Regions from separate parts of the Pseudomonas sp. RT4P38 genome, predicted to be linked through region 3. Evidence: predicted binding sites of a transcription regulator. Region 3 holds the regulator's gene; each other region holds the start of a gene.
What was found. Region 3 encodes sigma-54, which starts transcription at its own class of promoters, with help from an activator protein. Its sites were predicted from a motif close to ANTGGCATNNANNTTGCTNT; they were not measured.

Region 1: the regulator sigma-54 is predicted to act here: its motif matches at 1,236-1,255, upstream of flgB (flagellar basal body rod protein FlgB).
Region 2: the regulator sigma-54 is predicted to act here: its motif matches at 1,101-1,120, upstream of glnK (P-II family nitrogen regulator).
Region 4: the regulator sigma-54 is predicted to act here: its motif matches at 741-760, upstream of ACYZT7_RS09045 (flagellar basal body rod protein FlgF).

Annotation. Positions count from the first base shown of each region.
Region 1 covers NZ_CM142703.1:5,307,804-5,309,989, forward strand. Annotated here, with positions in the region: gene flgD (flagellar hook assembly protein FlgD) at 1-323, opposite strand, end outside; gene flgC (flagellar basal body rod protein FlgC) at 339-782, opposite strand; gene flgB (flagellar basal body rod protein FlgB) at 786-1,193, opposite strand; gene cheR (protein-glutamate O-methyltransferase CheR) at 1,558-2,186, opposite strand, start outside.
Region 2 covers NZ_CM142703.1:6,684,224-6,686,409, reverse strand. Annotated here, with positions in the region: gene ACYZT7_RS31235 (BRO-N domain-containing protein) at 1-268, opposite strand, end outside; gene ACYZT7_RS31230 (accessory factor UbiK family protein) at 648-908, opposite strand; gene glnK (P-II family nitrogen regulator) at 1,328-1,666, shown strand; gene ACYZT7_RS31220 (ammonium transporter) at 1,702-2,186, shown strand, end outside.
Region 3 covers NZ_CM142703.1:1,231,641-1,233,826, forward strand. Annotated here, with positions in the region: gene ptsN (PTS IIA-like nitrogen regulatory protein PtsN) at 1-94, opposite strand, end outside; gene hpf (ribosome hibernation-promoting factor, HPF/YfiA family) at 107-415, opposite strand; gene ACYZT7_RS05640 (RNA polymerase factor sigma-54) at 489-1,982, opposite strand; gene lptB (LPS export ABC transporter ATP-binding protein) at 2,166-2,186, opposite strand, start outside.
Region 4 covers NZ_CM142703.1:1,952,912-1,955,097, forward strand. Annotated here, with positions in the region: gene ACYZT7_RS09040 (sigma-54-dependent transcriptional regulator) at 1-494, shown strand, start outside; gene ACYZT7_RS09045 (flagellar basal body rod protein FlgF) at 815-1,555, shown strand; gene flgG (flagellar basal-body rod protein FlgG) at 1,601-2,186, shown strand, end outside.

The DNA.
Region 1 (2,186 bases), 2.6 Mb from region 3:
AGCGACGACGCCTGCAACGCCTGGGACGAGTTGTAATTGCTCGCGAGGCCGCTCACGGTGGTATTGAGTGTGGTAATACCTTCCAGGCTGCTGAACTGCGCCAACTGGGCGACAAACTCGCCGTTATCCTGTGGTTCCAGCGGGTTCTGGTTTTTCAGTTGCGTCACCAGCAACTGCAGGAACGCGTCCTTGCCCAGGGACTGTTTGCCGGTGGCGCTGTTCGTCGCGGACGCCAGGCCATCGGCGCTGGTGTTGGTCTTGACCGAGGAGTTGGCCAGGATGTCTTTGAGGCTAAGGCCACTGGTGGTATCGGTAACACTCATCTGAGTCGCCCCTTATCACTGACCGAGGGTCAGAACCTTCTGCATCATGGTTTTGGCGGTGTTCATCATTTCGGCGTTGGTCTGGAACGAGCGGCTCGCGGAAATCATGTCGGCCATTTCTTCCACCACGTTGACATTTGGGTAGTAGACGTAGCCCTTGCCGTCGGCCGCCGGATGGTTCGGCTCGTAGCGCGCCTCAAGGTTGCTCTGGTCTTCGACCACGCCCAGCACTTGCACACCTTGACCGGCCGCGTCCTGGCTCTGGAACAGCGAATCGCTGCCGCCGCTCTGGCCGCCCTGGAACATGGTGGCAAATACCGGGTGCCGTGCACGGTAGGTCTGGTCGATACTCGAGGAGACGGTCTCGGCGTTGGCGATGTTACTGGCGACGGTGTTCAAGCGAGTGGTCTGGGCACTCATGCCGCTACCGGCAATGTTGAAAACACTGGATAGAGACATGGCTTACTCTCCGCGCAGGGCTGATACCAGCCCTTTGAATTTGCTGTTGAGCAGGGTGAAGCTGGCCTGGAAGCCGACGGCGTTTTCCGCGTAGTTCGACTGCTCAAGCTGGGCGTCCACGGTGTTCTGGTCGATCGACGGTTGCATCGGCGTGCGATACAGCAGCGACTCGTCGCCATTGCCCAGGCCTTCGGCTTCGATATGACGGTTGTTGGTCATGTTCAAGGCAAAAGTGCCGCTCTTGGTCTTCTCGTTCTGCTCGGCGAGCACTTTCGAGAAGTCCAGATCCCGAGCCTTGTAGTTCGGGGTGTCGGCGTTGGCGATGTTGTTGGCCAGGACTTCGGCACGCTGAGCGCGGTAGCCCAGGGCTTGTTCGTGAATACCGAGCGCTTTATCGAAGCTGATGCTCATGTCGGGAAACCTTCGGGTGACCTGATTTTTCGTAACAGAGACATAGCAAGCGGCGTGCCAATTCAAAAAAGGCCGTAATCCGGGGCTTTGCGGGCAGTGGCAACGTGGCAATGCCAGAAAAGCGGCAACCGATTTCCGCCGCCTGCCGCTTTTCTGCCGCTTCTTACGGTCAGGAGAACAACCCCGACCCTGTGGGAGCGAGCTTGCTCGCGATGGCGTCGGGACAGTCGACAGCTGTATAGCCTGACCCACCGCAATCGCGAGCAAGCTCGCTCCCACAGGGTCTAGTGGTGTTTCAGAAATAACGGCAGGCAAAAAAAACGGGAGCCCCTGAGGACTCCCGTTTTTTTATACCGCCAACGAATCACTTCGCCTGGTAAATGATCCCCGGGCTGCATTGGACCATCTGGTAATGGTCCGGCAAACCGTTCAGCGCCTCGGAAGCACCGAGGAACAGATAACCGCCTGGCTTCAACGTGCTGTGAATGCGCAACAGGATGTCCTTCTTCACCTCGGCGGAGAAGTAGATCAGCACGTTGCGGCAGAACACGATGTCGAACTTGCCGAGGCTCGCGTAGCTGTCCAGCAGGTTGAACGAGCGAAACTCCACCCGGCTCTTGATCGGCGCCTTGATGGCCCAGCGCCCCGGCCCTTTCGGGTCGAAGTAACGCTGAAGGCGCTCGGGCGACAGACCACGGCCGATGGCCAGGCTGTCGTATTCGCCGGTCTTGCAGTTGGTCAGCATGGTGCCGGACAGGTCGGTGGCAACGATTTGCACGCCCATCTTCAACTGGCCCATGTTCACGCGCTCGAACTCATCGATCGACATCGACAGCGAATACGGTTCCTGACCCGACGAACACGCCGCCGACCAGATCCGCAGACGCTGGCCAGGGGCGGCCTTGATCGCGGCGGGCAGCACCTTGTTCTTCAAGACTTCAAACGGATAGGTGTCACGAAACCACAGGGTTTCGTTGGTAGTCATGGCATCCA
Region 2 (2,186 bases), 1.2 Mb from region 3:
CGGGGCAGTAGCGGTAGACCAGCAATGCGTAGACGCCGGATTCGCTGATCAGCAGTGTGTTTTCTACGGTGCCGTGGATGAGCATCTGCAAATTCTGGTGTTGGTCAGGATCGAGTTTGCGTAGCGCTCGTTCGTCGAGGAAAAGCCTGAGCAATCGGCCGAGGTCGTGGGCGCTGAACCAGGCCTGGTTTTCCAGGAGGAGGGTGTGGAGGTGGAGTTTGTGGCGCGTGAGGACGTGGGGGATCAGGTGAGTGTCATTGCGAATCATCGAAAGCTCCTTTTGCTAAAGGGGCTGCCGGCAATCGTCGCCAAACGAATGGGTGGCAGCTATACGCGGGTTGGCGAACCGGAGCAAAAGGAACCCGGCAGATCCGAAGATCTCCCACGCACAGCCGCCATGACTCGATATGGCGAAAATTAGCCCGCCATCGGATGGTCGTCGTGCGCCTTAAGCCTTCAAGGTCGCCAAACCCAGTGCTGAATATTCAGCAGAGGGTGAGCTTAGTAACCGGGGCTTGGTGGCGCAATCGGACGGCGGATGTGATCTTTGTAGGACTCAGCCTGGAATTAGCGCGGAATCCGGAATGGCAGGAAGGTCGTTCCGACCTTATCGCGAGCAAGCTCGCTCCCACAGTTGATCGGTGGTGTTACTCAGCCGTTGGATTGAGCTTCGCTTCAAGCTCCGCCACCTTCGCCTCAAGACTCTCCAATCGCGCCCGCGTCCGTGCCAGCACAACCATCTGGCTATCAAACTCTTCACGACTCACCAGATCCAGCTTGCTGAAGCCGCTCTGCAACAGGGCCTTGAACTGGCTCTCGATTTCGCTTTTCGGCAGTGGGGTGTCGCCGCTGAAGAGGCGGGAGGCGGTGCCGCTCAGGGCATCTAGGAAGTCTTTGGGTGCGAGCATGGGAAATGTCCTGTCAACAATGGCGGGCAGTGTATCACGCAGTGTCTATAGTCAATCTCGCAGTCAGGGCTGCACGCTTTTCGCGCATGCGGACGGACGGCAATGCACTGTTGTTGTGCGTATCAGTCGGGCCATTGCAGCGAAGTAGCTTGCGGCAGCGGCCAAAGGCTTGAAATCAGTGGGTTTTGGCGAGATGGCAAGCTTTCTGCTTAGTCGGTAGTGACCCATGCACTGATGCAGTCGCTGTGACGAATGCAGTGCGCCAAGCGAAACGGGGGAAGTGTTTCGTGCGGAGTGGTTAGCAGGCGTCGGACGGGCAGGTAAGGCCGACGATGCGTTACAAAGCCAGGCACTGCGCTTAGACTTGAGTCGGGTTTGTTTTCCTGGGGCAAGTCCACCAAATTCGGGAGAGAGTTTTCATGAAGCTAGTCACTGCCATCATCAAGCCGTTCAAACTGGACGACGTACGCGAGTCGCTGTCCGAGATCGGCGTGCAGGGCATTACCGTTACTGAAGTCAAAGGCTTCGGTCGGCAGAAGGGTCACACCGAGCTGTATCGCGGCGCGGAATACGTGGTCGATTTCCTGCCAAAGGTGAAGATTGATGTCGCCATTGACGACAAGGATCTTGACCGGGTTATCGAGGCGATAACCAAGGCTGCCAACACCGGCAAGATCGGTGACGGCAAGATCTTCGTGGTCAATCTGGAACAGGCGATTCGCATCCGTACCGGCGAAACCGATACCGACGCAATCTAAGCCGCCACACACCCAACGCCCCAGGAGAAAACAATATGACTCTGCGTAAATTCGCAGGGCTAGGAGCCCTGTTGTCCCTCGTAATGCCCAGCCTGGCTATGGCGGCAGACGAAGTGGCGGCCCCCGTCCTCAACTCCGGCGACACCGCCTGGATGATGACCTCGACAGCCCTCGTGCTGTTCATGACCATTCCCGGCCTCGCGCTGTTCTACGGCGGCATGGTTCGCTCCAAAAACATTCTTTCCGTGATGATGCAGTGCTTCGCCATTACCGGTCTGATCAGCATTCTGTGGGTCATTTATGGCTACAGCATCGCGTTCGACACCACCGGCATGGAACAGGGTGTCGTCAACTTCAACTCATTCTTCGGCGGCATGGGCAAGGCATTCCTCGCCGGTGTCACGCCATCGAGCCTGACAGGTCCCGCGGCGCTGTTCCCTGAGGCGGTGTTCATCACCTTCCAGATGACCTTCGCCATCATCACCCCGGCGTTGATCGTCGGTGCCTTCGCCGAGCGGAT
Region 3 (2,186 bases):
GGTTGGCAATTTGCTCGAGGGCTTTCTTTTTGCTGCCGCCCGGCACGTTCACGAGGGAACGGCCGGGGGTCAGGATGCTTTCAAGTCGGATCATGGGTTGGGAGTGTTAACGACCGGTCGCGCCCTGGAGGAGGCTTTGGGTCTTTTCCTTATGCTTTTTGAGTTGTTTATCCAGCTTGTCGGTCAGTGCGTCGATCGCCGCGTACATATCGGTATGCTCCGCGTTTGCGACCACTTCATTGCCGGGAATATGCAGCGTGGCTTCGATTTTCTGCTTGAGCTTTTCGACCGTCATCGTGACTTGCACGTTGGTGATCTTGTCGAAATGCCTCTCTAATCGTTCGAGTTTTTCGCCGATGTAGGTGCGAAGAGGTTCGGTCACTTCCAGTTGGTGTCCACTGATGTTGACTTGCATACAGCTCTCCTTCGTTGCCAGTGCATAAAGCGGCAGGCAGAAATGCCTGCCGCTGGAACGCTGTGGCGTGGCTCTACATCAACCGCTTGCGTTCGCTCGAAGGCGCGATCCCGAGGGATTCGCGGTACTTGGCGACGGTGCGGCGAGCCACCTGAATGCCTTGTGCCTCCAGTAAACCAGCGATCTTGCTGTCACTCAACGGCTTTTTCTGATTTTCCGCGGCAACCAGTTTTTTGATGATCGCGCGGATCGCCGTGGACGAGCATTCACCGCCCTCGGAGGTGCTGACGTGGCTCGAGAAAAAGTATTTCAGTTCATATATGCCTCGTGGGGTATGCATGAACTTTTGCGTGGTCACCCGTGAAATCGTCGACTCATGCATGCCCACCGCTTCGGCGATGTCATGCAGGACCAGCGGTTTCATGGCTTCGTCGCCGTATTCAAGAAAGCCGCGCTGATGCTCGACGATCTGAGTGGCTACTTTCATCAGGGTTTCGTTGCGGCTTTGCAGGCTCTTGATGAACCAGCGGGCCTCTTGCAACTGATTGCGCATGAAGGTGTTGTCGGCGCTGGTGTCGGCGCGGCGCACGAAACCAGCGTATTGAGCATTGACCCGCAGTCGCGGCACGGATTCCTGGTTCAGTTCCACCAGCCAGCGCTCGTTGTCCTTGCGTACGATCACGTCGGGAACGACGTATTCGGCTTCGCTGGACTCGATTTGCGAGCCTGGGCGCGGGTTGAGGCTCTGGACCAGTTCAATCACTTGGCGCAGCTCATCTTCCTTGAGCTTCATGCGACGCATCAGCTGGCTGTAGTCGCGGCTGCCGAGCAGGTCAATGTAATCGGTGACCAGGCGTTTGGCCTCGACCAGCCAAGGGGTCTTGGCGGACAACTGACGTAATTGCAGCAGCAGGCATTCACCCAGGTTACGGGCGCCGATGCCAGCGGGTTCGAATTGCTGGATGCGGTGCAGGACGGCTTCGATTTCGTCCAGTTCGATGTCCAGTTCCGGATCGAAGGCTTCGAGAATCTCCTCGAGGGTTTCGTCCAGGTAGCCCTGATTGTTGATGCAGTCGATCAGGGTCACGGCAATCAGGCGATCAGTGTCGGACATCGGTGCCAGGTTCAGTTGCCACAGCAAGTGGCTTTGCAGGCTTTCGCCGGCCGATGTACGGGTGGTGAAATCCCACTCATCGTCATCGTTGCTCGGCAGGCTGCTGGCGCTGGTCTGGTAGACGTCTTCCCACGCGGTGTCGACGGGCAGTTCGTTGGGAATGCGCTCGTTCCAGTCACCTTCCTCGAGGTTGTCTACAGTCGGGGCGGTTTCCTGGTAGGAGGGTTCCGAAACATCGGCGTTGGGAGGCTGTTCGGCTTTGTCGGCCAAGGGGTCGGCGTTATCGAAGTCGTCGCCTTCTTCCTGGCGTTCGAGCATCGGATTGGACTCCAGGGCCTCCTGGATTTCCTGTTGCAGGTCCAGGGTCGACAATTGGAGCAGGCGGATGGCCTGTTGCAGCTGCGGTGTCATCGTCAGCTGCTGGCCCATTCTCAAGACTAGCGATGGTTTCATGGCAGGGGCTTAACACCTTATTCGCCGGCGCACATGCGCCATCCACTACAGGGCGCCGGAGCGCCAAACATAAGCAAATTATATGCCTGAAACTGCAACGTTTGCCTAGAGCGCTGTAACAATAAAAAAGTATTCATTTTTATCGAGACTAGCGCTCGGTCGACTAGCCAGGCACCTCAGTGCTTACAGGCGGAACTCATGGCC
Region 4 (2,186 bases), 720 kb from region 3:
GCGCGCGTGGTGAGTTTCGCCAGGATTTGTATCACCGCTTGAACGTGCTTTCGCTGCACATCCCGCCACTGCGCGAATGCCTCGATGGTTTGACCCCGCTGGTGGAGCACTTCCTCGATCAGGCCAGTCGGCAGATCGGTTGCCCGCTGCCGAAACTGGCGCCGGCGGCGATGGAGCGGCTCAGTCACTACCATTGGCCGGGCAACGTGCGACAGTTGGAAAACGTGCTGTTCCAGGCCGTTTCCCTGTGCGAAGGCGGGACGGTCAAGGCCGAGCATATTCGCCTGCCGGATTACGGTGTGCGTCAGCCACTTGGCGATTTCTCGCTCGAGGGCGGGCTGGACGAGATTGTCGGGCGCTTCGAGAAGGCGGTGCTGGAGCGCTTGTACTCCGAGCACCCGAGCAGTCGGCAACTGGGCAAGCGGTTGGGGGTTTCGCATACGACCATTGCCAACAAGTTGCGTGAGTACGAGGTCGGCAAGAGCGAGTCATAGCGGGCATCTGCTGTGTTTGAACCGGCCTCATCGCGAGCAAGCTCGCTCCCACAGGGGATGTGTGAACACCGCAGATCCAATGTGGGAGCAAGCTTGCTCGCGATGGCGGCGGTGGCCGTTGCCCAAGGCCGACCCTTGCCACCAACCGGCATAACACCGCCGGTTTTTCGTCTTCGACACAATCCTCCAATCCCGCCTGTATCCCTCAAGTCCTTTGTTTGCCGGTCCCCGCACCGCCAGAAAAAAGTTGGTCTGCAAATTGCTTATGGCTCAGCAGTACAGCGGTGGGCGGCAAACGTCCGGCATGCAGAGGAAAGAGTGTGGACAAGTACCTATATGTGGCAATGACCGGTGCCAGCCAGAATGCACTGGCGCAGAAGGCTCATGCGAACAACCTGGCGAACATCTCCACCAACGGTTTCCAGAAAGACCTGGAGCAGGCTCGTTCGATGCCGGTGTTCGGTGACAGCTTTCCGGCGCGTGCGTTTGCCCTGTCCGAACGTCCGGCCACCGATTTCTCCCCTGGCGCATTGGTGGAAACCGGTCGTGACCTCGATGTCGCGGTGCAAGGCAATGGCTGGATCGCCGTGCAGAACCCTGACGGCGGCGAAAGCTACGTGCGCACCGGCAGCCTGAACGTCGACGCCCTCGGCGTGCTGCGGGCCGGCAACGGTATGCCGGTGATGGGCAATGGCGGGCCGATTGCCGTGCCGCCCGAGCAGCAAATCGAAGTGGGCGAGGACGGCACCATCAGCATTCGTGCGATGGGCGAAGGTCCTCGCGTGATGGCGGAAGTCGACCGCATCAAGCTGGTTAATCCTGACTTCAAGAACATGACCAAAGGCCTGGACGGTTCGATCCACACCAAGGACGGCAAGCCGGCGCAAGCCGATGCCAACGTCAAGCTGGTGTCCGGTTTCCTCGAGTCGAGCAACGTCAACGCCGTGGAAGAAATGACCTCGGTGCTGGCCCTGGCCAAGCAGTTCGAACTGCACATCAAGATGATGAACACCGCCAAAGAAGACGACCAGGCCATGGCTCGGGTCTTGCAGATCAGCTAATTATCAGAACGTCGCGCCGTAAAACAGGCGCACGAGGAGAATCGAATGCTTCCGGCTCTATGGGTTGCCAAAACAGGTCTGTCCGCCCAGGACACCAACCTGACGACCATTTCCAACAACCTGGCCAACGTGTCGACCACGGGTTTCAAACGTGACCGCGCCGAGTTCCAGGACTTGCTCTACCAGATCAAACGCCAGCCAGGCGCCCAGTCGACCCAGGACAGTGAACTGCCGTCGGGTCTGCAATTGGGTACCGGTGTGCGCATCGTCGGCACCCAGAAAAACTTCACCGCCGGCAGCCTGCAAACCACCGAGCAGCCGTTGGACATGGCCATCGACGGTCGCGGTTTCTTCCAGATTCTGCAGCCGGACGGCACCACGTCCTACACCCGTGACGGTACGTTCCACCTGGATTCCAACGGTCAGATCGTCAACGCCAGCGGCTTTGCCCTGGAACCGGCCATTGTCATCCCCAACGATGCCCAGACCTTCACGGTCGGTCGCGACGGCACCGTGTCCATCACCGTTACCGGCAACCCGGCATCCCAGGTGATCGGCAACCTGCAAACCGCCGACTTCATCAACCCGGCCGGTCTGCAGGCCGTGGGCAACAACCTGTTCCTGGAAACCG